3 regions of the Klebsiella sp. NPDC088457 genome follow, and region 2 is predicted to be linked to each of the others. Evidence: predicted binding sites of a transcription regulator. Region 2 holds the regulator's gene; each other region holds the start of a gene.
The links. Region 2 encodes LexA, which represses DNA repair genes until DNA is damaged. Its sites were predicted from a motif close to TNCTGTATGTACATACAGNA; they were not measured.
Positions count from the first base shown of each region.

Region 1 (9,694 bases), on a different contig from region 2:
CGGCGTCTGGATAGACGATAATTTCCGCTTTGGCATTAGCGGCACGCAGCGCCTGGCGCATGGTTTCCACCGTATCCTGCGGAATGCCCGTGTCTTTACCGCCGTACAGTCCCAGCACCGGCGCGTTGAGGTCAACCGCCACATCCACCGGATGTTTCGCCGAGTTGAGAGTCTTCTGCCCGACCAGCTTCCCGTACCAGGCCACGGCGGCTTTCAGCTGCGGGTTATGGGCGGCGTAAAGCCAGGTAATGCGTCCCCCCCAGCAAAAGCCGGTGATCAGCAGACGATGGGCATCGCCGCCGTGACGCGCGGCCCAGCTGGCGACATGGTCTAAGTCGGCCAGCACCTGAGTATCCGGCACCTTGCTCACCAGCTCCTGGAACAGGGTCGGGATATCGGTGTACTCGTTCGGATCGCCCTGACGGAAGTAGAGTTCTGGCGCGATAGCCAGATAACCTTCCAGCGCCAGACGGCGGCAAATATCGCGAATATGTTCATGCACGCCGAAAATTTCCTGCACAACGAGGACCACCGGAAGCGGGCCTTCGGCGTTTTTCGGACGAGCATGATACGCCGGCATGTTCTCTCCCTGGGTCGGGATCGAGGTTTCACCCGCGGCGATGCTCTCCTCCGGGGTATGAACGGCGGTAGAAGCGTGCGGCGTGGCTGCAGGCGCAAAGCCAGGTTGCTTGGTTGTGGTCATGGTATTCTCCGTACCCTTATTTATTAGCGCATCGATAACTATAGACGCTATCGACCGGACGTTAACAAAGCACAGTGCCTGAAACAGGCTATCTTTTGTTCAGGCCCGGCGAATATAACTTGTTAATGTGATGTTTATCACTATTTGATGGAATATTATTGCAATGACTTTCATTCGTGGTGATTAGTGTCACAAAAATAAGCCAATAGCTTCTGTAAAGTACCGTTTTGCTTCTGCTGATAATTCGACCCACAGAGGAGTTTTTTATGTCTAAGTCTGATGTTTTTCATCTCGGCCTCACCAAAAACGATTTACAAGGGGCTACGCTGGCTATCGTCCCTGGCGATCCAGAGCGTGTGGAAAAGATCGCCGCGCTGATGGATAAGCCGGTCAAGCTGGCATCTCATCGCGAATTTACCTCCTGGCGTGCCGAACTGGATGGCAAGCCGGTCATTGTTTGTTCTACCGGTATCGGCGGCCCGTCGACCTCTATTGCCGTTGAAGAACTGGCGCAGCTGGGGATTCGTACCTTCCTGCGTATCGGCACCACCGGCGCGATCCAGCCGCATATCAATGTGGGCGACGTTCTGGTGACCACCGCTTCCGTCCGTCTTGATGGCGCGAGTCTGCACTTTGCGCCGATGGAATACCCGGCGGTCGCTGACTTTGCCTGCACCACCGCGCTGGTGGAAGCGGCAAAATCGATCGGGGCGACCACCCATATTGGCGTTACCGCATCGTCTGATACCTTCTACCCGGGTCAGGAACGTTACGACACCTTCTCTGGCCGTGTGGTCAGCCATTTTAAAGGCTCGATGGAAGAGTGGCAGTCCATGGGCGTCATGAACTATGAGATGGAATCGGCGACGCTGCTGACCATGTGCGCCAGCCAGGGGCTGCGCGCCGGGATGGTGGCCGGGGTTATCGTAAACCGTACTCAGCAGGAAATTCCGAACGCGGAAACCATGAAACAAACCGAAAGCCACGCGGTAAAAATCGTTGTGGAAGCGGCGCGCCGTCTGCTGTAGTTCTCCCTTCTTCGCCCAAGGCCGGTTTATCCGGCCTTTCTTTTTTGCGGCGCTCTGCGCAGGAAAACCCTTTTCAACTGGACGTTTGTACAGCACAATTCTACCTTGTATCGATAAGTTGTTGCTGCAGGGGGCGTTGTGGACATCTCGATTATGATAAGTGCCATCGTGGCGCTGGCCGCTGGGCTGGTCGTCGGGTGGCTGGCGACCAAAGCCAAAGCCGACCAAATTCGCGCTGACCTTATCGAAGAGCGGCGAGAGCTGGATATCGAACTCAGCGCCGCGCGTCAGCAGCTGGCGCAGGAGGCCCACTGGCGCGACGAGTGCGAGCTGCTGAACAATGAGCTGCGCAGCCTGCGTGAAATCAATACTTCGCTGGAAGCCGATCTGCGTGAAGTCACCACCCGCCTTGAATCGACCCGCATGCACGCGGAAGATAAAATCCGCCAGATGGTCAACAGCGAGCAGCGCCTGAGCGAACAGTTTGAAAACCTCGCCAACCGTATTTTTGAACACAGCAACCGGCGTGTTGATGAACAGAATCGTCAGAGTTTACATGGGCTGCTGACGCCGCTGCGTGAACAGCTGGACGGTTTCCGCCGCCAGGTGCAGGACAGTTTTGGTCAGGAAGCGCGCGAGCGGCATACGCTGGCGCATGAAATCCGCAATCTGCAGCAGCTGAACGCGCAGATGGCCCAGGAAGCGCTGAATCTGACCCGCGCGTTGAAAGGGGATAACAAGACCCAGGGTAACTGGGGAGAGGTGGTGTTAACCCGCGTGCTGGAAGCTTCCGGGCTGCGCGAGGGTTATGAATACCAGACCCAGGTCAGTATCGAAACCGACAACCGTTCGCGCATGCAGCCCGATGTGATCGTCCGTCTGCCGCAGGGGAAAGACGTGGTCATTGATGCCAAAATGACGCTGGTCGCCTACGAGCGCTACTTCAATGCCGAGGATGATGGCACCCGCGAGGCGGCGCTGCAGGAGCATATTGTCTCGGTGCGTAATCATATCCGCCTGCTCGGGCGTAAAGATTATCAACAGCTGCCGGGCCTGCGCTCGCTGGATTACGTGCTGATGTTCATTCCCGTTGAGCCGGCCTTTCTGTTGGCGATAGACCGCCAGCCAGAACTTATCAGCGAAGCGCTGAAGAACAACATCATGCTGGTCAGCCCCACCACGCTGCTGGTGGCGCTGCGTACCATCGCCAACCTCTGGCGCTATGAACACCAAAGCCGCAATGCGCAGAAAATCGCCGAGCGGGCGGGCCGCCTGTACGACAAAATGCGCCTGTTCGTCGATGATATGTCGGCTATCGGCCAGAGCCTGGATAAGGCGCAGGATAACTATCGTCAGGCGATGAAAAAGCTCGCCTCCGGACGCGGGAATCTGCTGGTGCAGGCCGAGGCATTCCGCGGCCTGGGCGTTGAGGTGAAACGCGGGATTAATCCTGATTTAGTCGAGCAGGCCAGCGCTGAGGATGATGAATATCGTCCTGAAGAAGAGGAAAACGCGCTGGAAGATAACGAATTGATGCGCGATTCCGCCGAGGTCGCGCTCTCCGGCGAGCCGTCTCCGCCGCGCTGAACCGTATGGGAAATGCGCTGAATCTGTTACACTCGATGAACATTTTCTTGATAAGCAGGCATTGAGATGGTTGAGGATTCACAAGAAACGACGCACTTTGGTTTTCAAACGGTAGCCAAAGAGCAGAAGGCGGACATGGTGGCGCATGTATTCCATTCTGTGGCCGCAAAATATGATGTTATGAATGATCTGATGTCGTTCGGTATTCATCGTTTGTGGAAGCGTTTCACCATCGATTGCAGCGGCGTACGCCGTGGACAGACCGTACTGGACCTGGCCGGCGGCACCGGCGACCTGACGGCGAAGTTTTCTCGTCTGGTGGGTGAGACCGGTCGCGTCATGCTGGCGGACATTAACGACTCGATGCTGAAAATGGGCCGCGAAAAGCTGCGCAACATCGGCATCGTCGGCAACGTGGAATATGTGCAGGCCAACGCGGAAGCGCTGCCGTTTGCCGACAACACGTTTGACTGCATCACCATTTCCTTCGGTCTGCGTAACGTCACCGATAAAGAAAAAGCGCTGCGTTCGATGTATCGCGTCCTGAAGCCAGGCGGGCGTCTGCTGGTGCTGGAGTTCTCGAAACCGATCATTGAGCCGCTCAGCAAAGCCTATGACGCATACTCCTTCCACGTGCTGCCGCGCGTCGGGGAACTGGTGGCTAAAGATGGTGAAAGCTATCGCTATCTGGCGGAGTCCATCCGTATGCATCCGAATCAGGAAACCCTGAAGGCTATGATGCAGGATGCCGGTTTTGAAAACGTCGATTACTACAACCTGACGGCTGGTATCGTTGCGTTGCACCGTGGTTATAAGTTCTGACAGGAGGGAGCGTATGCCTTTCAAACCACTGGTCACCGCAGGCATTGAAACCGCCCTCAATACCTTTCTCTGGCGTGACAAAGCGTTAAAACCTGCTCGCCAACGTCTGCTGGGGAAAGTGCTGCGCGTCGAGCTGAAAGAGCTATCGACGCCGCTTGTGCTGGTCTTCAGCGACCGCCAGGTGGATGTGCTGGGGGCCTGGGAAGGCGATGCCGACTGTACCGTGATTACCCGTCTCAGCGTGCTGCCGCAGCTACGCAATCGTCAACAGCTGACCGCGCTTATTCGCAGCGGCGATCTGGAAGTTCAGGGCGATCTGCAGGTGGTGCAGAATACCGTGGCCCTGTGCGATCTGGCGGAGTTTGACCCGGCTGAACTGCTGGCTCCCTATACCGGCGATATCGTCGCCGAGGGCTTCAGCAAAGTATTTCGCAGCGGAGCCCGTTTCTTGCTGCACGGCGCTCAGCGCCAGCAGCGCTATGCCGCAGAGGCGCTCACCGAAGAGTGGCGTCTGGCGCCGGGTCCGCTGGAAATGGCCTGGTTTGGCGAAGAGACTGCCGCCGTGGAACGCACGCTTGCAACACTCGAAAAACGGTTGGACATGCTGGAGGGCAAATGACGCCAGGAGAATTACGGCGCCTGTATCTGATCATCCGCACCTTTTTGAGTTACGGGCTGGATGAGCTCATTCCCAAAATGCGTATCACGCTGCCGCTGCGTATCGGGCGGCGAATGCTGTTCTGGATGCCTAACCGCCATAAAACCCAACCCCTTGGTGAGCGCTTGCGTCTCGCGCTGCAGGAACTCGGGCCGGTATGGATCAAGTTTGGCCAGATGCTCTCAACCCGCCGCGATCTGTTCCCGCCGCAGATCGCCGATCAGCTGGCGTTACTGCAGGACCGGGTGGCGCCTTTTGATGGCAAACTGGCGAAACAGCAGATTGAGCAGGCAATGGGCGGCCTTTCCGTCGATGCCTGGTTTGATGACTTCGCGATTGAGCCGCTGGCCTCGGCCTCCATCGCTCAGGTGCATACCGCACGGCTGAAAGAAAACGGCAAAGAGGTCGTCATCAAGGTCATCCGTCCGGATATCGTGCCGGTGATTAAAGCGGATATGAAGCTTATCTACCGTCTGGCGCGCTGGGTGCCCCGCCTGTTGCCCGACGGTCGTCGTCTCCGCCCGCAGGAAGTGGTGCGCGAATACGAAAAAACGCTGCTGGATGAACTCAATCTGTTACGTGAATCGGCCAACGCTATTCAGCTACGGCGCAACTTCGAAGACAGCCCGATGCTGTATGTCCCGGAAGTCTATCCTGATTACTGCAGCGAAGGCATGATGGTGATGGAGCGGATTTACGGTATTCCGGTATCCGACGTGGAAGCGCTGGAAGCGCAGGGCACGAACATGCAGCTGCTGGCGGAACGCGGCGTGCAGGTCTTTTTCACCCAGGTATTCCGCGACAGTTTCTTTCATGCCGACATGCACCCTGGCAATATTTTTGTCAGCTACGACCACCCGGAAAACCCGCAGTACATCGGTATTGACTGCGGCATTGTCGGGTCGTTGAACAAAGAAGATAAACGCTATCTGGCGGAAAACTTCATCGCCTTCTTCAACCGCGATTACCGTAAAGTTGCCGAGCTGCACGTGGATTCCGGCTGGGTACCTGCGGATACCAACGTCGAAGAGTTTGAGTTTGCCATCCGCACCGTCTGCGAGCCGATCTTCGAAAAACCGCTGGCAGAAATTTCATTTGGCCACGTCCTGCTGAACCTGTTTAACACCGCCCGGCGCTTCAATATGGAAGTTCAGCCGCAGCTGGTGCTGCTGCAGAAGACATTACTTTACGTAGAAGGGGTAGGCCGCCAGCTCTATCCTCAGTTAGACTTGTGGAAAACGGCGAAGCCTTTCCTGGAGTCGTGGATTAAAGATCAGGTCGGCATTCCGGCGCTGGTGCGTGCGTTTAAAGAAAAGGCGCCGTTCTGGATCGAGAGAATGCCGGAAATACCGGAACTGGTGTACCAGACGTTGCAACAGAGTAAACAGTTGCAGACCAGCGTCGATACCATTGTGCGTGACCTCCAGGTGCGGCACGTTCGCCAGGGGCAGTCCCGTTATCTGTTTGGTATAGGTGCGGTTCTGTTACTGAGTGGTACGCTGTTATTCATCAACCGCCCGGAGTGGGGCATGATGCCAGGCTGGCTGATGGCCGCTGGCGCGGTGACCTGGCTGATTGGCTGGCGGAAAACGCACTGAGAGGTATGGCCTTCATCACAGCGCATTGGTTTTTGCGCGATGTCATGCGAGTGGCCGGACAAAGAGGCGGCTCGCGTGATGACGTGTATAATGCGTCCTAATAATTCATCATCTGTCATAGAGGAATGTGTATGGGTGGTATCAGTATTTGGCAGTTATTAATTGTTGTCGTCATTGTGGTTCTGCTTTTCGGGACGAAAAAGCTGAGCTCGCTGGGTTCGGATTTAGGCGCATCGATCAAAGGCTTTAAAAAAGCGATGAGCGATGATGAAAAAGCGGATAAATCCACACCTGATGCCGATTTTACGGCGAAGACTCTCGCTGATAAGCCGGATGATGCGAAAAAAGACGAGACAAAACGCCACGACAAAGAGCAGGTGTAATTCGTGTTCGATATCGGTTTTAGTGAACTACTGCTGGTGTTCGTCATTGGCCTCATCGTACTGGGGCCACAGCGACTGCCTGTCGCAGTAAAAACGGTAGCCAGCTGGATTCGTACGCTACGGTCGCTGGCGGCCACCGTACAAAATGAGATTACCCAGGAACTAAAACTGCAGGAGTTCCAGGAAAGCCTGAAGAAAGTGGAAAAGGCGAGCCTGGATAACCTGACGCCGGAGCTAAAGGCGTCAATGGATGAGCTGCGCGAAGCCGCGGAATCCATGAAACGCTCTTATACCGCCCACGATCCTGAGAAAGAAAGCGACGAAGCGAACACCATTCACAACCCGGTGGTCAAGGGCAGTGAAGCGCAGCGTCAGGATATTACGCCGGCGACGGCCGAACATCAGGCCAGCGCGCCCGTTCACGCTCCAGCCGCAGAAGAGGGCGTTGCCTCAGAGCAGCCTGACCCTCTCCCGGCTGCCAAAGAAAAAGTTGCCGTGACAGCTTCCGATTCCTCCCCTGCATCGAGTGATAAACCGTAAAAATGGGCGTAGAAGATACTCAACCGCTAATTTCGCATTTGATTGAGCTGCGCAAGCGCCTGATCAATAGCATCATCGCGATTCTGGTGATTTTTCTGGCGTTGGTTTACTTCGCCAACGACATCTATCAGCTGGTCTCCGCACCGCTCATCCGGCAGATGCCGGTTGGCGCGACGATGATCGCCACCGATGTGGCTTCCCCTTTCTTTACGCCGATAAAACTGACCTTTATGGTCTCGGTGATTCTGTCGGTACCGGTGATTCTTTATCAGGTCTGGGCCTTTGTGGCGCCTGCTCTGTATAAGCATGAGCGGCGGCTGGTGATGCCGCTGCTGGTTTCCAGTACGCTGTTGTTCTATATCGGTATGGCGTTTGCCTACTTCGTGGTGTTCCCGCTGGCGTTTGGTTTTCTGACGCACGCGGCGCCGGAAGGCGTCCAGGTCTCTACCGATATCCGCAGCTATCTCGACTTTGTCATGGCGTTGTTTATCGCCTTTGGCGTCTCGTTTGAAGTGCCGGTTGCGATCGTGCTGCTGTGCTGGATGGGAGTGACGACGCCGGAAGATTTGCGTAAGAAACGGCCGTACGTGCTGGTGGGCGCATTTGTCGTCGGCATGCTGTTGACCCCGCCGGATGTCTTTTCGCAAACGCTGCTGGCGATTCCGATGTACTGTCTGTTTGAGATCGGGGTCTTCTTCGCGCGTTTCTACACCGGTAAGCGTCTGACGCGAGACGAGGATGCTGCCGCTGAACAAGCGGGAAGCAAAGAAGAATAACCAACCGCCCGTCAGGGCGGTTGTCATATCGGAGTGGCGATGTTTGATATCGGCGTAAATCTAACCAGTACACAGTTTTCCCGTGACCGCGATGACGTGGTGAAGCGCGCCCAGGCTGCAGGCGTTACCGGCATGCTGTTCACCGGAACGAACCTGCATGAAAGTGAACAGGCCCGGAAGATGGCGCACCGGTATGAGAAATGCTGGTCAACGGCAGGCGTCCATCCGCACGACAGCAGCGGCTGGGCGGAATCGGTCGCGGCCGCGGTTTTTCAGCTGGCTCGTCAGCCGGAGGTGGTGGCTATCGGCGAATGCGGCCTGGACTTCAACCGCAACTTTTCGACGCCTCAGGAGCAAGAAGCCGCCTTTAGCGCGCAGCTGGCGCTGGCCGCCGAGCTCTCTATGCCGGTGTTTCTGCACTGCCGTGATGCCCATGACCGTTTTCTGGCGTTGCTGACCCCCTGGCTGGATAAACTGCCTGGGGCGGTGCTGCACTGTTTCACCGGAACGCGTAACGAAATGCGCGAGTGCGTGAGCCGCGGTTTGTCTATCGGTATCACCGGCTGGGTGTGCGATGAGCGGCGAGGGCTGGAACTGCGCGAACTGCTGCCGGATATCCCGGCAGAGCGTTTGCTGATTGAAACCGATGCGCCGTATTTACTGCCGCGCGACCTGAGTCCAAAGCCCGCTTCCCGCCGTAATGAACCAGCCTATCTGCCGCATATTCTGGCGAGCATAGCGGGATGGCGTGGCGAGGAGGCTCAGCGGCTGGAGGAGATAACCGACGCCAATGTCAGAACGCTCTTTGGCATCCGTTTTTAAGCGGGCCGTCAGATTTTGTGAAAGTCGGTATTTTTAACGCTTTGCAGCACCTGCTTGTTAAGCAGGTTCAGCAGCAGCATCGAACGCGCTTCGCCATCCGGCTCGGTAAAGATGGCCTGCAAACCTTCAAATGCGCCGTCGGTAATCAGCACGTAGTCACCCCCATGCGGCGTTTCCGGGTCGGTGATGCCTTCCGGCTTGTAGATAGACAGCTGGTGGATGACCGCGGAGGGTACGGTCGCCGGCTGGGCGCCGAAGCGAACGAAACTGTTCACGCCGCGCGTGGCGCTGATGGTCGTGGTGTGGATAATTTCCGGGTCGAACTCGACAAACAGATAATTGGGGAACAAGGGTTCACTAACCGTAGTGCGCTTACCGCGAACGATTTTTTCCAGTGCGATCGTCGGCATCAGGCAATTTACCGCCTGCCGTTCGAGATGTTCCTGGGCGCGCTGAAGCTGCCCACGTTTGCAATACAGTAAATACCAGGCTTGCATAATAACTCTTTCCACTCTATTAGCAGCAAGCATAACAAAAGGCTGTAGCGATCGCGAAAGCCAATATAAGTGAAATCTAAAATTCCATGTTCTTTCACGCTAATTTAACAAAAGTACAGCATGGCATCGGCGAACACCGTATAATCAGCTGCCTGTATAGAGGTTAATAACAACTCCATGAAATACCACGATCTGCGCGATTTTCTGACATTACTGGAGCAGCAGGGTGAACTGAAAAGAATCTCCCTGCCGGTCGATCCGCACCTTGAGATCACCGAAA
Region 1 covers NZ_JBJDNH010000046.1:22,868-32,561, forward strand. The annotation lists gene ACI2JR_RS23085 (dienelactone hydrolase family protein) at 1-703, opposite strand, end outside; gene udp (uridine phosphorylase) at 970-1,731, shown strand; gene rmuC (DNA recombination protein RmuC) at 1,870-3,318, shown strand; gene ubiE (bifunctional demethylmenaquinone methyltransferase/2-methoxy-6-polyprenyl-1,4-benzoquinol methylase UbiE) at 3,385-4,140, shown strand; gene ACI2JR_RS23105 (ubiquinone biosynthesis protein UbiJ) at 4,154-4,759, shown strand; gene ubiB (ubiquinone biosynthesis regulatory protein kinase UbiB) at 4,756-6,396, shown strand; gene tatA (Sec-independent protein translocase subunit TatA) at 6,528-6,779, shown strand; gene tatB (Sec-independent protein translocase protein TatB) at 6,783-7,319, shown strand; gene tatC (Sec-independent protein translocase subunit TatC) at 7,322-8,095, shown strand; gene tatD (3'-5' ssDNA/RNA exonuclease TatD) at 8,123-8,917, shown strand; gene rfaH (transcription/translation regulatory transformer protein RfaH) at 8,926-9,414, opposite strand; gene ubiD (4-hydroxy-3-polyprenylbenzoate decarboxylase) at 9,592-9,694, shown strand, end outside.
Region 1: the regulator LexA is predicted to act here: its motif matches at 1,807-1,826, upstream of rmuC (DNA recombination protein RmuC).

Region 2 (9,694 bases):
GCCAATGACCGGTAAAATCATCTGCCAGAACAGGTAGCGATCGGCCAGCTGCTGAAGCGAAGGCAACGAGGTTAGCAGTGCGATAATCTGTTGCCCCGCGACGGCATAAATCAGGGCAAAGAGCAGCGCCACCATTCCCGACTGGCGGCAGGCCGCGCGCCAGACCTCAAGCAGCCGGCTGCCGTCGCGTGCGCCGTACGCCTGCCCGGAGTGGGCTTCCACCGCATAGGCAAAACCGTCCAGCGCGTAGGCGGTGAAGGTCAGCAAGGTCATCAGGAGAGCGTTGACGGCGACAATCTCGCCGCCCAGTCGGGTGCCGAAGACGGTCACCGCGCCAAAGCAGAGTTGCAGCAGCAGGGAGCGCAGCATGATATCGCGGTTCAGCGCCAGCAGGCGGCGCAAATCTCCGCGCCAGGCGCTTTTCAACATGGCAAATGAGACCCCGCGCAGCGCCAGCACACGCCTTGCCATCAGCAGCCCGATGAGAAAGGTGGCATATTCGGCCGTCACCGTCGCCAGCGCGGCCCCTTGCACATTCATATGCAGGCCCATCACCAGCCACAGGTCGAGGACGATATTCAGCAGGTTGCCAACGACCAGCAGGATTACCGGCGCACGAGCGTACTGTACTCCCAGCAGCCAGCCGAGCAGCACCAGGTTTGCCAGCGAGGCCGGGGCGCTCAGCCAACGGATGTCAAGGAAGCGCCGCGCCTGTTCCAGTACCGCGTCATTGCCGCCGACAATATGCAGCGCCAGATCGATTAGCGGAGTCCGGAACAGGACAATCAGCAGACCGGCCGCTAATGCCAGCCCAAGCGGCTGTACCAGCGCCCGCGCCAGGCGGAGGGGATCTTTTGCGCCAAAGGCCTGGGCCGTCAGCCCGGTGGTGCTCATCCGCAGGAACAGCAGCAGCATGAAGAGAAAACTGGTCGCCGTCGCACCGACCGCCACGCCGCCGAGGTAAACCGGGCTATCGAGGTGGCCAATCACGGCGGTATCAACCAGCCCCAGCAGCGGGACGGTGATATTGGAGAAAATCATCGGTAGCGCCAGGCGCCACAGGGCCTTGTCAGCGGCGTGAAAGAACATGAGAAAGAGCCTGACCGAGGAGGAAAGACGGCGCAGCATCATGCATCAGATGATGCTGCGTGGGGAAGGCGTTACAGCCACTCGCCGTTGCGAATTACGCCAACGGCCAGCCCTTCAATAGTGAAGTTTTGTTCGCGCAGATTCACCACGATAGGTGAAAATTCGCTATTTTCTGGCAGCAGTTCGACGATGTTACCCTGCTTTTTCAGCCGTTTAACGGTAACTTCTTCGTCAATGCGCGCCACGACAACCTGCCCGTTACGCACGTCCTGCGTTTTATGTACCGCCAGCAGGTCGCCATCGAGAATTCCGATGTCTTTCATCGACATGCCGCTAACCCGCAGCAGAAAATCGGCGTTCGGCTTGAACATCGCCGGGTCAACCTGGAAGTGACCTTCGATATGCTGCTGGGCCAGCAGCGGCTCACCGGCAGCGACGCGGCCAATTAGCGGCAGACCGGGTTCTTCTTCCGTCAGCAGACGAATACCGCGGGAAGCGCCGGAGATAATCTCGATCGCGCCTTTACGCGCCAGCGCTTTCAGGTGTTCTTCCGCCGCGTTGGGAGAACGGAACCCCAAGCGCTGAGCAATTTCCGCACGCGTTGGCGGCATGCCCGTCTGGCTGATGTGATCCCGAATGAGATCGAACACCTCTTGCTGCCTGGTCGTTAACGCTTTCATCCCGCCCCCTGGGTGTATATACAGTTATGCTGTGAGTATATACAGCTAACGGTGATTTTGGAATCAAATTTCACACAAAAATCAGCAGATTCTTTCCATTCTGCGCCCCTGGGAACCTATCCTGGCCGGCGTTCTGCCGCCGACGCGTGCGCACCGCGCCGCCGGGGATCGCGCTCGCCCCTGAACCAACGAGCCGACAGCAAAGCCGCGCGGGCCGCAATTTTAGTGATAGCGAGCCCACAGTAAGAGCGCCCAGGTTATTAGCGCGATCCCGATCGCCAGCAAGACCGCCGCGGACCCCATATCTTTTGCGCGTCCGGACAGCTCGTGGTGCTCCGGGCCAATTCGATCCACCACCGCCTCAATCGCGCTATTAAGAATTTCGACTATCATCACTAACAGGACCGAGCCGATCAGCAGTACCCGCGTGATGGCATCAACGTCCAACCAGCAGGCGATCGCCACGGCAATAATGGCAGCGACGCCTTCCTGACGAAATGCGGCCTCATTCATCCATGCCGCACGGAACCCTTTCCAGGAATAACCTGCCGCTTTAATGATTCGGGTTAACCCGGTGGTATTATTGGCCATCAAAAGAACCTTTTTATGTAAATGACGTCAATGAGTGTACGCGTTTGCCGCGTGGCAACGGAAATTCTGCGCGCTTTCTGTTATTCTTGCCGCGCATTTGCATGATTAACCAGAGGCTTCACATCGTTTATGTCCGGCTGGCAACGAATTTACTATAAATTACTGAATTTACCATTGCGGGTGCTGGTAAAAAGCAAGTCTATTCCCGCAGAACCTGCTCAGGAACTAGGGCTGGATACCTCGCGTCCTATCATGTACGTCCTGCCCTATAACTCGAAGGCGGACCTGCTGACCCTGCGCGCCCAGTGCCTGGAGCACGATTTACCCGATCCGCTTGAACCGCTGGAGATCGACGGCGCCCTGCTACCACGCTACGTATTTATCCACGGCGGCCCGCGCGTATTCACCTACTACACGCCGAAAGAAGAGTCCATCAAGCTGTTCCACGACTACCTGGATCTGCACCGCAACCATCCCAATCTGGACGTGCAAATGGTGCCGGTGTCGGTGATGTTTGGTCGTGCGCCAGGACGGGAAAAGGGCGAGGTGAATCCACCGCTGCGTATGCTGAACGGTATTCAGAAATTCTTCGCCGTCCTGTGGCTGGGCCGCGACAGCTTTGTCCGCTTCTCGCCGCCGGTCTCGCTGCGCAGAATGGCCACCGAGCACGGTACCGATAAAATTATCGCCCAGAAGCTGGCCCGCGTCGCACGTATGCACTTCGCACGTCAGCGCCTGGCCGCCGTAGGCCCGCGTCTGCCGGCGCGTCAGGATCTGTTCAATAAGCTGCTGGCGTCGAAAGCCATCGCCCGGGCGGTGGAAGATGAGGCGCGCAGCAAGAAAATTTCCCATGAGAAGGCGCAGCAGAACGCCATCGCGCTGATGGAAGAGATCGCCGCTAACTTCTCCTACGAGATGATTCGCCTGACCGACCGCGTGCTCGGCTTTACCTGGAACCGCCTGTATCAGGGGATTAACGTCCATAACGCCGAGCGCGTGCGTCAGCTGGCGCATGAAGGGCACGAAATTGTCTATGTCCCGTGCCACCGTAGCCACATGGACTACCTTCTGCTCTCGTATGTGCTGTATCACCAGGGTCTGGTGCCGCCGCATATCGCCGCCGGTATCAACCTGAACTTCTGGCCGGCAGGGCCGATTTTCCGCCGCGGCGGCGCGTTCTTTATTCGCCGTACCTTTAAGGGCAATAAGCTCTACTCGACGGTGTTCCGCGAATATCTCGGTGAATTGTTCAGCCGGGGTTACTCCGTAGAGTACTTCGTTGAAGGCGGGCGCTCGCGTACCGGCCGTCTGCTGGATCCGAAAACCGGCACGCTGTCGATGACCATCCAGGCGATGCTGCGCGGCGGTACCCGGCCGATTACCCTGGTGCCCATCTATATCGGCTACGAGCACGTGATGGAAGTCGGCACCTATGCGAAAGAGCTGCGCGGCGCGACCAAAGAAAAAGAGAGCCTGCCGCAGATGCTGCGTGGGCTGAGCAAGCTGCGTAATCTCGGCCAGGGCTATGTTAACTTCGGCGAACCGCTGCCGCTGATGACCTGGCTCAATCAGCACGTTCCGGACTGGCGCGAGTCTATCGACCCTATCGAAGCCGTGCGCCCGTCGTGGCTGACGCCGTCGGTGAACAGCATTGCCGCCGATCTGATGGTGCGCATCAACAACGCCGGCGCGGCGAATGCCATGAACCTGTGCTGTACCGCCCTGCTGGCTTCTCGCCAACGTTCGCTGACCCGCGAGCAGCTGACGCAGCAGCTGGAGTGCTACCTCGATCTGCTGCGTAACGTCCCGTACTCGCCAGATGCCACCACGCCAGCGGCGTCCGCCGGTGAACTGATCGATCACGCGCTGAAGATGAATAAGTTCGAGGTCGAGAAAGACACCATCGGCGACATCATCATTCTGCCGCGCGAGCAGGCGGTGCTGATGACCTACTATCGCAACAACATCGCCCATATGCTGATGATGCCGTCGCTGCTGGCGGCGATAGTGACCCAGCATCGTCGTATCACCCGCGCGGAAGTGCTGCGTCACGTTGAGATGTTCTATCCGCTGCTGAAGGCCGAGCTGTTCCTGCGTTGGGAGAAAGAAGAGCTGGCGGGCGTTATCGATGCGCTGCTGGCTGAAATGCAGCGCCAGGGGCTGATTATTCTGAGCGATGATGAGGTAAGCATCAATCCGTCTCACTCCCGCTCCCTGCAGCTGCTGGCCGCCGGCGCGCGTGAAACGCTCCAGCGTTACGCCATTACCTTCTGGCTGCTGAGCGCGAACCCGTCGATTAACCGCAGCTCGCTGGAGAAAGAGAGCCGCACCGTGGCCCAGCGTCTGTCGGTGCTGCACGGCATCAACGCGCCGGAGTTCTTCGATAAGGCGGTATTCAGTACGTTAGTGCTGACGCTGCGCGACGAGGGCTATATCAGCGATACCGGCGATGCTGAGCCGGAAGAGACGCTGAAGGTTTATCAGATGCTGGCAGCGTTGATTACCTCTGACGTTCGTTTGACGATTGAAAGCGCCACCCAGGATGAAGCGTAACGCCTGAGGCTTGCTCTCCTCTCCCCCCGCTAGCCGGGGGGAGAAGGCAGAGAGCGGCTACTGCAGATAGCTCATCGCCAGACCGAGAAACAGCACCAGCCCGACGTAGTTATTGTTTAAAAACGCTTTAAAGCAGTCATCACGTTCCCGACGGAAGATCAGCTTCTGCTGCCAGAAAAACAGCCCCGCCGCGATAAACAGCGACCAGTAATATTCCCAGTGCAGCCCATTCAGCCAGCCGATGGCGGCCATCAATACCAGCACCCCAACCTGCAGAATGCCGATAATCAGGCGGTCATGCTCACCAAACAAAATCGCCGTCGATTTAATACCGATTTTGATGTCGTCATCCCGATCGACCATCGCATACTGGGTATCATAGGCCACCGCCCACAGAATATTGGCGAGGAACATCAGCCAGCAGCTGAGCGGTAACGCTTCGCTGACCGCCGAGAAGGCCATCGGAATCGACCAGCCGAACGCCGCCCCCAGCACCACCTGCGGCAGGTGGGTATAGCGTTTCATGAACGGATACACCCACGCCAGCGCCAGCGCCGCCACCGAGAGCAGGATAGTCATAGTGTTTAAGGTCAGCACCAGCAAAAACGAAAGCACAACCAGAACGACAAACAGCAGCCGGGCTTCTTTTTCGGTGACGTCACCGCTGGGCAGCGGACGGCGGGCGGTGCGTTTAACATGGCCGTCAAACTTCCGGTCGGCATAATCATTCACCACGCAGCCGGCGGCGCGCATCAGCCAGACGCCAGCGACAAAAACGGCCAGGATCCACAGCGGCGGGATCCCCGGCGTCGCCACCCATAGCGCCCACAGCGTCGGCCACAGCAGCAGCAGCGCGCCGATCGGTTTGTCAGTCCGCATCAGGCGATGAAACGCCAACAGCTTATTCTGCGTCAGACTCCTCTCCATTTTCTCTTCCTCTTAATACAACGGCGACGCAGGCAGAAAAAGCTCTGTCAGCAGCAGCGGTTTGCCACTCAGCCGCAGGCGGGAACGACGCCCCCATAGCTCTGCATCGCGCCCAATTTCAATAAAATCGCGGGTTAACGTCGACGATGTAAACAGATAACGCCCCAGCGGCGTCTGACCCAGCTGCTGCAGAGCCAGTTCGGGACCGCACAGCGTCGACTCCGGTACGACCGTGCGCCCGGCCAGCCAGGGTTCGCCATTCGCGCAAAGAATAATTTCCCGCAGCCAGTAACGCGCGTCCTCTGGCAACAACGCCGCTTCATCAACCAACGCTTCACGTCCGACGAAACCTTCGTTGACCATGATAACGCTGACCTTTTTCCCTTGTTGCTCAAAGCGTTTGGTCATTGAGTCTTCCAGCAACAGCCAGTCACGCAGGTGCGCTTCCAGCGGGGGGATCGCGGCAAAATAGCGCAGCGCACGCAGTTGCGTAAGCGCAGGATGTGACATGCCTGATTCTCCGGTACATAACATGAGAGCATTGTATCGCAGAATCGGCGAATCAGGGCGGGCAAACCGTTAAGATACGATCATCGGCGTAACAGCCATGCAACAGAAGCCGCGCGCGAGAAAAAAAGGTGCGTCCAGGCGGACGCACCTAAAGGCTGTGCCTAAACATCAGCATTGTGGGGAGACGATCACCCCTTGCCTTTTACACTGCTGATAAAGGTGGAACGAGCAGATTTCGAGCCGAGGCGCTCAGCTTCGTTCATCAGTTTGAGGGCTTTGTCGATATCACCTTTCGCCACGGCCTGCTTGATGCCGTTGTTAAAGTAAGTTTCCGTATCATCCAGCATCGGTTCGCTTTTCGCAGCAGGCGCTGGCGCGGCGACCGGTGCGGCGACTGGCGCGCTATAGACCGGCGCCGCCGTATTACCTACGGTGACAGGACCCGGACCAGAGGAGCCAAACAGCGGCCCGACCAGGACGCTGGAACCTGACGATGTTTTCACTTTCAGGCCCAGCGTGCCTTCAGTGGTATGTTTGGCGATCGGATCCGGAATATCCGGGACCGCATTGCCGGTACCTTTGGCGTAGGCCTTCGCCGGATCGAGTAGCGTAGTCGTCTGCTGGAGGTCTTTATCAGTCGTAAAGACCAGCACATATAACTTTTGTTGCCCGAGGGCTGGCGTCAGGCGCATGACGCCTTCCAGGCGATCGGCACTCATCACCCCCGGCTGTTGGTAAGTGAAGTAGCTGCTGGGGAAAAACGCAGACGGCGTCATATTTTGATCGAAGATCAGCACATTTGGCGCATAGACGCTGGTTTGCTTGTTCACTTCGCTGGTCAGCGTAATGGTCAGCTCACCGATATTCGCCGGGACGCTGTAAGCCGCCACCGGACCGGTAATACCGGGGATATTCAGCGATTGACCTGCCGTCGCTAACCGGGTGGTTTGCGTTTTCGATTGATCGACCGGCGTCCAGGTGAGCTGTTGTAGCGCGGACGCCGGAATAGCCGGTGCGGCAGAGGTATTCTGCGGCACGAAATTCACATCAGCAAAACTGACTGCGGGTACGCTGGCCAGCAGGCCGGCGGACAGGCAGAGGGCAACGAGACTTTTCTTCATTTTCATTGTTATCACCTCAATTCCGATGGCCGAGCGGTAGCCAGGCAATAGCCCGCTGAGCCGAAGATAGAGGGGCTTGCGCCCCTCTTTTGGTCATCACACGTCAGGTTGGTTGGATTACCACCAGATTTCCATCTGGGCGCCGAAGGACCACTCGTCGTTATCACCGCGGCTGGTAGAGAATTGACCGTTGCCGGAAGAGTCAGCGATCGCATAGCGGGTAGAGTTGCCGGCGCTATCTTTGGCATAGCCCCATTTTTCATCCCACTTGGCATAGGTTGCGAAAACGCGGATTGCCGGACGGGACCAGATGCTGTCGCCCGCCTGCCACTGTTGCGCCAGGGTGATTTTGTACTGGCTGTTGCGATCGTTGGTCTGCTGGGATTTGACGTTATCGTAACCCACTTCCAACAGGGTGCTCATGATCGGCGTCCATTTATACATCGGGCGTACGCCGACGGTGTACCACTCCGTACCCAGGTTATTATCCAGATCGACGTTCTGGTACATACCCACGTACATCAGGTCCCACTTGTCGCCCAGGGAGATCGCGCCATGATCCAGCACGCGCCACAGGCTACCGTTGTTGTTAATGTTGCTGTCACTCGCATCAGAGAAAGAACCCTGAGGAATACCTTTGCCCTGAGTGGTCATGGCATCGGTACCGTACTGCAGGACAAACTTGTTATAGCCTTTCAGCATGCTTTGGGTATGTTCAGCAGTGAACATCCAGCCGTCTTTCGACGCGCCGTTCGCTAACTGGTAGTCATCGGTGGTGTTGGCGCGGCCGTAGTCAACGCCGAGTTCCAGCACGCCATCCGGGTTGGTTTCCAGACCCGCCAAACGTACGTCAAAGACGTCGTTTGCCGTATCTTTAGTGCGATCGTAGACGTGATTGCTGCTAAAGGAGGTGGAGCCACCGGCTTCCTGGGAGCGAGTTGCCGCCATGGACAGCTTACCGAAGCCCAGATCGATGTTTTCAATACCAGCGCCCGGACCAGAAATATCCCAGTAGTAGAAGTCGATCATGTGAACGTCATGACGCTGGTAGAAACGCTTACCGGCCCAGATGGTGGAACCTGGCAACCAGTCGATCAGGTTCTTACCCTGCACGTTAGCTTCACGGAATGCGGGATCGGTGCCTTCCCAGTCGTTCTGCTGAGCAACGGAGTAGGCAACGTTAGTATCGAAGTAGAAGCTCTTATCACCTTCTTTCCAGACTTCCTGGCCCAGTTTTAATTCCGCATAGGTTTCACATTCGTTACCAAGACGGTATTTACTTTGAGCACCGGTTGCCTGGAAGCACTGTTGTTCACCGCCGCTGCCGGTCCAGCCAATACCGGAACGAGCATAGCCGTGGAAATCGACGGCCAGCGCCTGAGCAGACATAACGCCTGCCGCGACGGCTACCGCCAGTGGAAGTTTGCGCAGAGTAATCATCATTCTATCTCCTGAGATCATTGCTTTTCTTTGAACACTTCGCCCGTCGTGCTGCCTGCTGCTGCAGCGCTAAGGGGTTCGCGTTTTTTTTAATGGGAAGCCTTACACGCCCGGCTCTTTATGCAACCGACGACACGCCGTGCCATCCTCACGGAATAAATGGCAACGTTCCGGCGGCAAACCGATAGCGAATGTGGCTCCCTCTTCTACCAACACCACGTCGTTCTGGCGGTAAACCAGGTTCTGACGGATGGCGGGGATCTGGATATGAATTTGCGTTTCGTGACCAAGCTGCTCAACCACCTGCACTTCCCCTTCGAGGGTCACGTCGGCGATATCGCTGGGCAGCAGATGTTCCGGGCGGATGCCTAAAGACATATTCGCGCCGACCTGAACGCGGGCGCTGTCCACCGGCAGCCAGACCTGCTGGCGGTTTGGCAGCTCCACCTGAACCTGCTCAATGGCGGTTGCCGTCACTTTTACCGGCAGGAAGTTCATCTTCGGCGAGCCAATAAAGCCCGCAACGAAGCGATCGGCCGGGTAGTGATACAGCTCAAGCGGTTTCCCGACCTGCGCCACGCGTCCGGCGTCCAGCACCACAATCTTGTCGGCCAGGGTCATGGCTTCGACCTGATCGTGGGTGACGTAAATCATCGTGCGCCCAAGGCGCTTGTGCAGACGGGAGATTTCGATACGCATCTGCACGCGCAGCGCGGCATCGAGGTTAGAAAGCGGTTCATCCAGCAGGAAAACGCGAGGTTCGGCCACCAGGGTACGACCGAT
Region 2 covers NZ_JBJDNH010000009.1:37,308-47,001, reverse strand. The annotation lists gene dinF (MATE family efflux transporter DinF) at 1-1,089, opposite strand, end outside; gene lexA (transcriptional repressor LexA) at 1,161-1,769, opposite strand; gene ACI2JR_RS07695 (diacylglycerol kinase) at 1,992-2,360, opposite strand; gene plsB (glycerol-3-phosphate 1-O-acyltransferase PlsB) at 2,490-4,913, shown strand; gene ubiA (4-hydroxybenzoate octaprenyltransferase) at 4,971-5,840, opposite strand; gene ubiC (chorismate lyase) at 5,853-6,350, opposite strand; gene malM (maltose operon protein MalM) at 6,539-7,477, opposite strand; gene ACI2JR_RS07670 (maltoporin) at 7,589-8,914, opposite strand; gene malK (maltose/maltodextrin ABC transporter ATP-binding protein MalK) at 9,014-9,694, opposite strand, start outside.

Region 3 (9,694 bases), on a different contig from region 2:
TACCGTCCCGCGGGGACACGAACAGAAAAATAATTTATTAATATTCAATAAATTAATAGTCATTCAAAAAATTCGATAAAGACTGTTAATTTCCTTCGATTTTATATCTCGCGAACAAACGTGATACTTATCACATCGACGGAACATCGTCCTCTTAACAAAATAACCTGCGAGAGATTAATCATGAAAACCATTAAATATGCTGCCGCTGCTATTGCCCTATCTGCTCTGTCCTTTGGTGCTTTCGCCGCTCAACCGGTCACTCCATCTCAGGCTGAAAGCATGAATAAAATCGGCGTTGTGTCTGCGGAAGGCGCAACGACGCTGGATGGCCTGGAAGCCAAACTGGCGGCGAAAGCGAATGCCGCGGGCGCCACCGGTTACAGCATCACCTCCGCTAACACCAATAACAAAGTTAGCGGTACCGCGGTTATCTACAAATAATCGCTGCTCCACCTGTATTAACCCTGAAAAACCCTTTAATACCTTTGTTTTGCCCGTCCGTGCCACCGGACGGGCTTTTTTTTATGCGCCGCATTCGGCGATGGGTTTCTTGTTGGAGGCGGTGTGGGCGAAGGTAAATGAGTCAGGTGCAGCGGATAATTCCGTTCACGGCGGCTGTGGCATGCGTTGATATTGTCCGCCGCCGATCACCCGCCGCCGATCAATGGCATGGAGACGTGTACTGGCCGCCGGGAACCTCAGGCGATCGGCCCCTTGCCACACCGCCGCCATTTTTATGCTGCACGCTTTTCAGCGGCAGCCATAAAAACCGGCCACCCGGCGCGGCGGCAAAAAATGCTTTTGCTCGCGCCGTCTTGTACCTGCGACACGCCACGCTAACCGCTGATGAAGCTTTTTAGCGGTTTTTTATCGCCCGGATAGCCGGGCGGCTACCAGCGCTCTGCTACCTTAGCCAGCCCCTGTTCCAGCGAGGTGGCTTCCCCGGTAGCGACCAGGCAACATGCCAGCTGAATTCTCAGCGACTGCGGCAACGGCTCGCTTCCCACCGCGCAGCGCTCAATCCACCGCGCCGTCACCAGCGGATCTTTTGACTCCGGCAGCGCAAGGTCCCCCTGCGGCGTATCGCTTTGCCGGTCATGGAGCACCCGCGCGCCGTGGCTATCAATCAGGCTAATCTGCGGGCAACGCTGTGGATTGGCATACACCTCCCCTTCGGTACCGTGCATTAACAGCGCCCGCCCCCCTATTTCGGCAAAGAATTTCGCGACTCTGCCGACATATTCGGGATGGGAGACGCTCGCCAGGCGCAGCGCCGCCTGTTCAGCAAACGGCGTCGCCAGTTTCGCCAGCGTATGCGCGCTATTACGCACGCCCATTCGCCAGCGTAGGGCAAGCTGTTTCTCCAGCGGTGGACAGAAGGCGCCAACCGGAATATAGACCGGCTCGTGGCCGTCCAGCCGCGCCTGAGCCTGTCCCGCATGCCGGGTCGCCGGGATCCCCATCAGCTCAAAAATCGTCTCCGTCAGCACCCGGGTGGGATCGTGGCTGACGCCATGCACCACCACCGGAAAGCCGAGTTTATGCAGCAGGACGGCGAGCAGCGGCGTCAGGTTAGCCTGCTTACGCGCGCCGTTATAGCTGGGGATCACCACCGGCATCGGCCGGGCCACAGGCGGCGTCAGGCGCAACGTTTGCTGCTGCATGGCCTCATAAAAGCCTTTCATTTCCGCTTCGCCTTCGCCTTTGATGCGCAGAGCAATTAAAATCCCACCCAGTTCCAGCTCGGCGACCTCGCCATCGAGCATCCGCGTATAAAGCGCGCGGGCCGTTTCCACATCCAGGTCGCGAGCGTGATTTTTGCCCCGCCCGACTTCTTTAATGATCTTGCTGTAGTCCATTGAAGACTCCTTCTAAGCTGCTCACATCGTCGACACTGCACCATTAACGACGCCTGCGGCGCGTCTGTTTTGCTTTGCTTTTTACTATAACCTCAGGGACGCCCGGCTGCTCTATCGGAAAAACGGGCAGTGCGTTCAGTAGACGCTGGCCATAATTTTTGGTCAACAAACGCTTGTCGTAAATCACCACTTCGCCCCAGCAGCTATGGCTGCGGATCAGGCGCCCGACCTGCTGGATCAGGTTGAAAGAGGCGCTCGGCAGGCTTTGCACTTCGAACGGATAGCGGTTCAGGCTTTTCAACCATTCGCCTTCGGTAATCACCACCGGGCTGTCGATGGGCGGGAAAGCAATTTTATGAATGTGCACCTGGCTTAACAGTTCGCCTTTTAAATCCAGCCCTTCGGCAAACGACTGTAGCCCCACCAGGACGCTGCGTTCGCCGTCCTGCACCCGTTTGCGGTGCAGCTCTACCAGCCGGTAACGCGGCTTATCCCCCTGCACCAGCAGCAGCAGACGCAGGTCGGTGACATGTTGCAGAAAACGCTGCATCGCCCGGCCGCTGGCGAACAGCACCAGCATCCCCAGATGCTTTTTGCTCTCAACCTGCCCGCGGAAGTAGGCCGCCATTTCCGCAATATGCTGCTCTTCGTTATCGATGAGCGGCTCGTAGCGCATCTGCGGGATCACAATTTTGCCCTGCTCGACGTGGTTGAAGGGGGAATCCAGCGCCACAAAGCGATCGCCGGCCTTTTCTTTCAGCCCGCTCATCTCCTGCAGGCGGGCAAAGCTGTTTAGCGAACGCAGGGTGGCAGAGGTGACGACAATATGCGGTACGCTTCGCCACAGCAATCTTTCCAGCTGGTCGCTGACGCGGATCCCGACGCAGTGAAACCCGATATGCGCCTGGCCGTCGCGCAGCTCGCGGGTGACCCACTTGGTGACCGGCGCCCCGGAAGATTGCGCCAGCGACGCCAGCCGCCACAGCTTACTCTGGCTTTCGAACATGCCGAGCGCCCGGTTCATTTGCAGCAGCACCCGGTGTAAACGCACCACATCATGACTGCCGGTCTTTTCGCCGAGATCGTTAAGAAACAGCTCCGCCAGCCCGCGCAGCATTTCAGTGAGTTTCGCCAACCGCTGGCAGATCGCCATCACCTCCTGCGGCAGTTCCCCCATCGGAAAACGGTGCTCGGCCTGCTGGCCGGCGGGCAGATACAGATTGAGAATATTATTCAGCGTGGCGATCAGCTCATACAGCTCTTCACAATGGCTGGTGAGGCGCTCGGGGTTCGCCAGCGGCGGCGTGGTTTTAGGCCGAAACTGCTCCATGCAGGTCGCCACCAGCTTGCTGAACAGATCCAGCTGCAGCCGATACCAGGAGGCGGTAATTTCCGCGCTCATCTCCAGCGCATCGCGGGCGACATCCGGCAGGTGGTGACCTTCATCCAGAACCAGCAGCAGATTTTTCGGCTCCGGCAGCACGGCTTCGCTCTCCATTGCCGCCATGACCAGTGCATGGTTCGCCACCACCACTTCCGCTTCCTGAATTTCTCGCCGGGCAACGAAGAACGGACATTCGCGGTAATAGTGGCAGTTACGGTTCAGGCAGCTGGCTTTGTCGGTGCTCAGGCGGCTCCACAGCCCGTCATCAACAGGTTTATCGGTGTGATCGCGCAGGCCATCCCAGCGGTAGCTATCGAGATCGGTCTTCAGGGTGGCACACAGCTTCTGCTCGGCCTGATTATTCGGCGTCAGATCGTCATCGAGAAACGCCAGCAGATCCTGCTGCGTCGGCTCGGTGCTGGCTAGCGCGGCCAGATTGCGCGGGCAGACGTAGCGCCCGCGGCCAAAGGCGGCGGTAAAACGCAGATCGGGAATGATTTTGCGCAGCAGCGGTAAATCTTTACTGTAGATCTGATCCTGCAGCGCGACGTTGGCGGTACTCACCACCAGCGTTTTCTGTTCTTCACGGGCGATGGCGATGCCGGGAATCAGATACGACAGGGTTTTCCCGACGCCGGTAGGAGCCTCAATGGCCAGGTGGCGGCCCTCTTCTCCGGCGAGCGTTTTCGCCACGTCAGCAATCATCTGCCGTTGCGGAGGACGGGGAATAAAGTCCGGAATCTGTTCCTGAAGCGCCTTATACCAGGCGGCGATTTGCGCTTTTAGCGCAGCGGTCAAAGCCATGAGAAAACCTGAATACTGTATAAACAGCCACTATTGTGACACTTTTTGCCTGACAGGAGGAGTTTCTTTCTGCGGAAAGTGGAATGCGGCTCGGTGTCTGGCGGAAAATCGCGATGCCAGCAGGCGTGGCGTAAGTAAAAGAAGAAGCCCGGGTGGCGGGATAAAGGCCTTATCCGGGCGATGCTGCGGCCTCGCGCGATCCGGGCAGGAGATTGCCCGGATCGCGCGAGCGAGGTACGACGGTTATTCGCCCGCCGCCGGTTTACGCGGACGACGGCGGCGCTGCTGCTCGCCGGCCGGTTTCGCCTCGCCGGTACGACGTGAAGGTTTAGCCCCGGCCTTCGGCGCTTCACCGTCGGTACGGCGCGGCGCGGACTGCTGGCTGCGCCCCTGGCCCTGAGCGTTACGCCCCTGGCCCTGGCCACCGCGGCCTTGCCCCTGACCACGGCCGCCGCCGCTGCGCTGCTGACGACCGTTCTGAATCGGTTCCGCCCGGATCGACGGATCCGGTTCATAGCCGGCAACCGCAATCCGCGGAATCTCTTTTTTCAGCAGACGTTCAATATCGTGCAGCAGTTTATGTTCATCGACGCAGACCAGCGACAGCGCCTCGCCGGTGGCGGCGGCGCGGCCGGTACGGCCGATACGGTGCACATAATCTTCCGGAACGTTCGGCAGCTCATAGTTCACCACGTGCGGCAGCTCTTCGATATCCAGGCCGCGGGCGGCGATATCGGTGGCCACCAGCACGCGAATGCCGCCGGATTTAAAATCAGCTAATGCCCGGGTACGCGCCCCCTGGCTCTTGTTGCCGTGAATCGCCGCGCTGCGAATACCGTCTTTATTCAGCTGTTCTGCCAGATGGTTGGCGCCGTGTTTGGTGCGGGTAAAGACCAGCACCTGCTGCCAGTTGCCTTCACCAATCATCTGCGACAGCAGTTCACGCTTGCGTTTCTTATCAACGAAATGGACGTGCTGCGTTATCTGCTCGGAAGCGGTGTTACGGCGCGCCACTTCGATTTCCAGCGGATTATGCAGCAGCTTTTCCGCCAGCGACTTAATCTCGTCGGAGAAGGTCGCAGAGAACAGCAGGTTCTGGCGTTTCGCCGGGAGCTTCGCCAGCACGCGGCGAATATCATGGATAAAGCCCATGTCCAGCATACGGTCGGCTTCATCCAGCACCAGGATTTCCACTTTATCCAGGCTGACCGCGTTCTGATGTTCGAGATCCAGCAGACGCCCGGGGGTCGCCACCAGGATATCGACGCCGCTGCGCAGCTTCATCATCTGCGGGTTAATGCTGACGCCGCCGAAGACCACCAGAGAGCGAATATTCAGGTACTTGCTGTAATCCCGGACGTTTTCGCCGATCTGCGCCGCCAGCTCACGGGTTGGCGTGAGGATCAGCGCGCGCACCGGGCGACGGCCTTTGGCATGCGGTTCTTGCTGAATCAGATGCTGCAGTAGCGGCAGCGTAAAGCCTGCCGTTTTGCCGGTGCCGGTCTGGGCGCTGGCCATCAGATCGCGTCCCTGCAACACCGCAGGGATCGCCTGCTGCTGAATTGGGGTTGGCTCAAGGTAACCCTGCTCGGCGACCGCGCGCAGGATTTCAGAATTCAGGCCAAGGGAATCAAAAGACATAACAACTCCAAACCGCCCCGGCCCGTTACAGGCGTAGTTTTCGGGGAGATTATTGCGAAAGAGATGGCAAAAACCACAATGCCATGAAGGGGCGCAGTCTAGCAGGTTTTGTGACATAGCGCATAAAATATCCCTGCGGGGTTTTTCCGCCGCATAATCCTCGTCCGCCCGGCGACACCAGCCGGTGGGCACGCAGGCTGAATAGAGTATCAGCCACGGTGGACAGTTTCGCGAACCGGACATACTATTAATCAATCGATTGATTAATTTTTTGGTGCGCGCGATGAATACCTCCCCGGTCACCACCAAAGGCGAACAAGCCAAAAGTCAGCTGATTGCCGCAGCCATCGCCCAGTTTGGCGAATATGGACTGCATGCCACCACCCGGGATATTGCCGCCCAGGCCGGGCAAAATATCGCCGCCATCCCCTACTATTTCGGCTCGAAGGACGACCTGTATCTCGCCTGCGCGCAGTGGATTGCCGATTTTATCAGCCACAATTTTCGCCCGCATGCCGAGGCGGCGGAAACGCTCCTTGCCGCGCCGACGCTGGACAAGTCGGCGATTCGCACGCTGATTCTGCGCGCCTGCCAGAATATGATTTTGCTGCTGACCCAGGATGATACGGTCAATCTGAGTAAATTCATCTCTCGCGAGCAGCTGTCTCCCACCGCGGCGTACCAGTTAATCCACGACCAGGTCATCGCGCCGCTGCACCGCTATCTGACCCGTTTAATCGCCGCGTTTACCGGCCTTGATGCCGATGACACGCAGATGATTCTGCACACGCATGCGCTGCTGGGCGAGATTCTGGCTTTCCGCCTTGGGCGAGAAACTATTTTGCTGCGTACCGGCTGGGCGCAGTTCGACGAAGAGAAAACCGAGCAAATTTATCAGGTTATCGCCTGCCATATCGATTTCGTTCTGCAAGGGTTATCGCAAAGGAGTTTGGGATCATGAAAAAACCCGTCATCATCGTCCTGTTAGCGCTGCTGCTGATTGCCGCCGTCGGCGGCGGCTGGTGGTGGTATCAAAACAGCCAACAGAGGGAGCTGACCCTGTATGGCAACGTCGATATTCGTACCGTCAATATGAGCTTCCGCGTAGGCGGCCGCCTGGCGGCGTTAAACGTCGATGAGGGCGATGCCATTCAGGCCGGGCAGACCCTGGGCCAGTTGGATCGCGCCCCCTACGAGAACGCCCTGCAGCAGGCGCAAGCCAATGTTTCCACCGCGCAGGCGCAGTATGACCTGATGATGGCCGGCTACCGGGCGGAAGAGATCGCTCAGGCCGCCGCCGCCGTCAAACAGGCGCAGGCCGCCTACGATTACGCGCAGAACTTCTACCAGCGCCAGCTTGGGCTGCGCCAGAACAGCGCCATTTCGCTTAACGATCTCGAAAACGCCCGCTCTTCCCGCGATCAGGCCCAGGCGACGCTGAAATCAGCCCAGGATAAACTGCGTCAGTATCGCGCCGGCAACCGGCCGCAGGAAATCGCCCAGGCCAAAGCCAGCCTTGAGCAGGCGCAGGCCGCCCTGGCGCAGGCGCAGCTCGATCTGCACGATACCACGCTGATCGCCCCCGCCGACGGTACTCTGATGACCCGCGCCGTTGAGCCCGGCAGCATGCTCAGCGCCGGCGGCACGGTGATGACGCTATCGCTCACCCATCCGGTATGGGTCCGCGCCTACATTGACGAAAAAAATCTCGGCCAGGCGGCACCGGGACGTGAAGTCCTGCTGTACACCGATAGCCGCCCGAATCAGCCCTATCACGGCAAAATCGGCTTCGTCTCCCCGAGCGCTGAATTTACGCCGAAGACCGTTGAAACCCCCGATTTACGTACCGACCTGGTCTACCGCCTGCGCATTGTCGTTAACGATGCGGACGACGCGCTGCGTCAGGGGATGCCGGTGACCGTCACCTTTAGCCGCGGGAACGGACATGAATGAGGACCTCATCACGCTCGACGGGCTGACCCGCCGCTTCGCCGGGATGGACCGCCCGGCCGTGGCGCCGCTCACCTGCACTATCCGCTCGGGCTATGTCACCGGGCTGGTGGGCCCCGACGGAGCCGGAAAAACCACCTTGATGCGCATGCTCGCCGGGCTGCTGAAGGCCGATGGCGGCACCGCCAGCGTTATCGGCCTCGATCCGATCGCCAACGATAGCGCCCTGCACGCGGTGCTCGGCTATATGCCGCAGAAATTCGGGCTGTATGAAGATCTGACGGTCATGGAAAACCTCACCCTGTATGCCGACCTGCGCAGCGTCACCGGCGAGGCGCGGAAAAAAACCTTCGCCCGCCTGCTGGAGTTCACCTCTCTAGGCCCCTTTACCGGCCGCCTGGCGGGTAAGCTTTCCGGCGGGATGAAGCAGAAGCTGGGGCTCGCCTGTACCCTGGTGGGCGAACCGAAAGTCCTGCTGCTTGATGAGCCCGGCGTCGGCGTCGATCCGATCTCCCGGCGCGAGCTGTGGCAAATGGTGCATGAACTGGCGGGCGACGGGATGCTGATCCTCTGGAGCACCTCCTACCTTGATGAAGCGGAACAGTGCCGCGATGTGCTGCTGATGAACGAAGGCCAACTGCTGTATCAGGGGGAGCCAAAGGCGTTGACCCAAACGATGGCCGGGCGCAGCTTCCTGGTTTCCAGTCGCGAGGAGAATAACCGTCGCCTCCTGCAGCGGGCGCTGAAACTGCCGCAGATTAGCGACGGCGTCATTCAGGGCAAATCGGTACGTCTGATCCTGAAAAAAGAGGCCAGCATGGCGGAGGTGCAGCACAATAGCGGCCTGCCGCCGCTGGAGGTGGCCGAAACCGCCCCGCGCTTTGAGGACGCGTTTATCGATCTGCTGGGCGGCGCCGCGACCGCCGAATCGCCGCTGGGCGAGATTATTCATCGCGTCGAGGGGAGCGGCGATGAAACGGTCATTGAAGCGCAAAGCCTGAGCAAAAAGTTCGGCGACTTCGCCGCCACCGACCACGTGGACTTCCAGGTCAGGCGAGGCGAGATTTTTGGCCTGCTGGGCCCTAACGGCGCCGGTAAATCCACGACCTTTAAAATGATGTGCGGCCTGCTGGTCCCCACCTCCGGCAAAGCGCTGGTGCTGGGGATGGACCTGAAAATCAGCTCCGGCAAAGCGCGCCAGCATCTTGGCTATATGGCGCAGAAGTTTTCGCTGTACGGCAACCTTAGCGTGGAGCAAAACCTGCGTTTCTTCTCCGGCGTTTACGGTTTGCGTGGCCGGGAGCAAAACGAAAAGATCGCCCGCATGAGCGAGGCGTTTGGCCTGAAAAACATCGCCGGCCATGCCGCCGATGAGCTGCCGCTGGGTTACAAACAGCGCCTGGCGCTGGCCTGCTCGCTGATGCACGAGCCGGATATTCTGTTTCTCGATGAGCCGACCTCCGGCGTTGACCCCCTCACCCGCCGCGAGTTCTGGCTGCATATCAATAGTATGGTGGATAAAGGGGTAACGGTGATGGTGACGACCCACTTTATGGATGAGGCGGAATATTGCGACCGCATTGGTCTGGTTTATCACGGTAAGCTTATCGCCAGCGGCACCCCGGATGCCCTGAAAGCGCTGGCGGCAAACGATGAACAGCCCGATCCCACCATGGAACAGGCGTTTATCACCCTGATTCACGACTGGGATAAGGAGAATGCCGGTGAGCGCTAAACTGCTGTCATGGCGGCGCGTACGCGCCCTGTGCGTCAAAGAGACGCGGCAGATCGTCCGCGATCCCAGCAGCTGGCTGATTGCGGTCGTAATCCCGCTGCTGCTGCTGTTCATCTTCGGCTACGGGATCAACCTCGACTCCAGCAAGCTGCGGGTCGGCGTCCTGCTGGAACAACACAGTGAAGAGGCGCTGGATTTCGTCCACGCGATGACCGGCTCCCCCTATATTGACGCCACCCTCAGCGATAATCGCCAGCAGCTGATTCAGATGATGCAGGCCGGGCGCATTCGCGCGCTGGTGGTGATCCCGGTGGATTT
Region 3 covers NZ_JBJDNH010000006.1:76,410-86,103, reverse strand. The annotation lists gene ybiJ (DUF1471 family protein YbiJ) at 184-444, shown strand; gene ybiB (DNA-binding protein YbiB) at 894-1,862, opposite strand; gene dinG (ATP-dependent DNA helicase DinG) at 1,906-4,050, opposite strand; gene rhlE (ATP-dependent RNA helicase RhlE) at 4,294-5,691, opposite strand; gene cecR (transcriptional regulator CecR) at 5,975-6,652, shown strand; gene hlyD (secretion protein HlyD) at 6,649-7,644, shown strand; gene ACI2JR_RS05750 (ATP-binding cassette domain-containing protein) at 7,637-9,376, shown strand; gene ACI2JR_RS05745 (ABC transporter permease) at 9,366-9,694, shown strand, end outside.
Region 3: the regulator LexA is predicted to act here: its motif matches at 4,064-4,083, upstream of dinG (ATP-dependent DNA helicase DinG).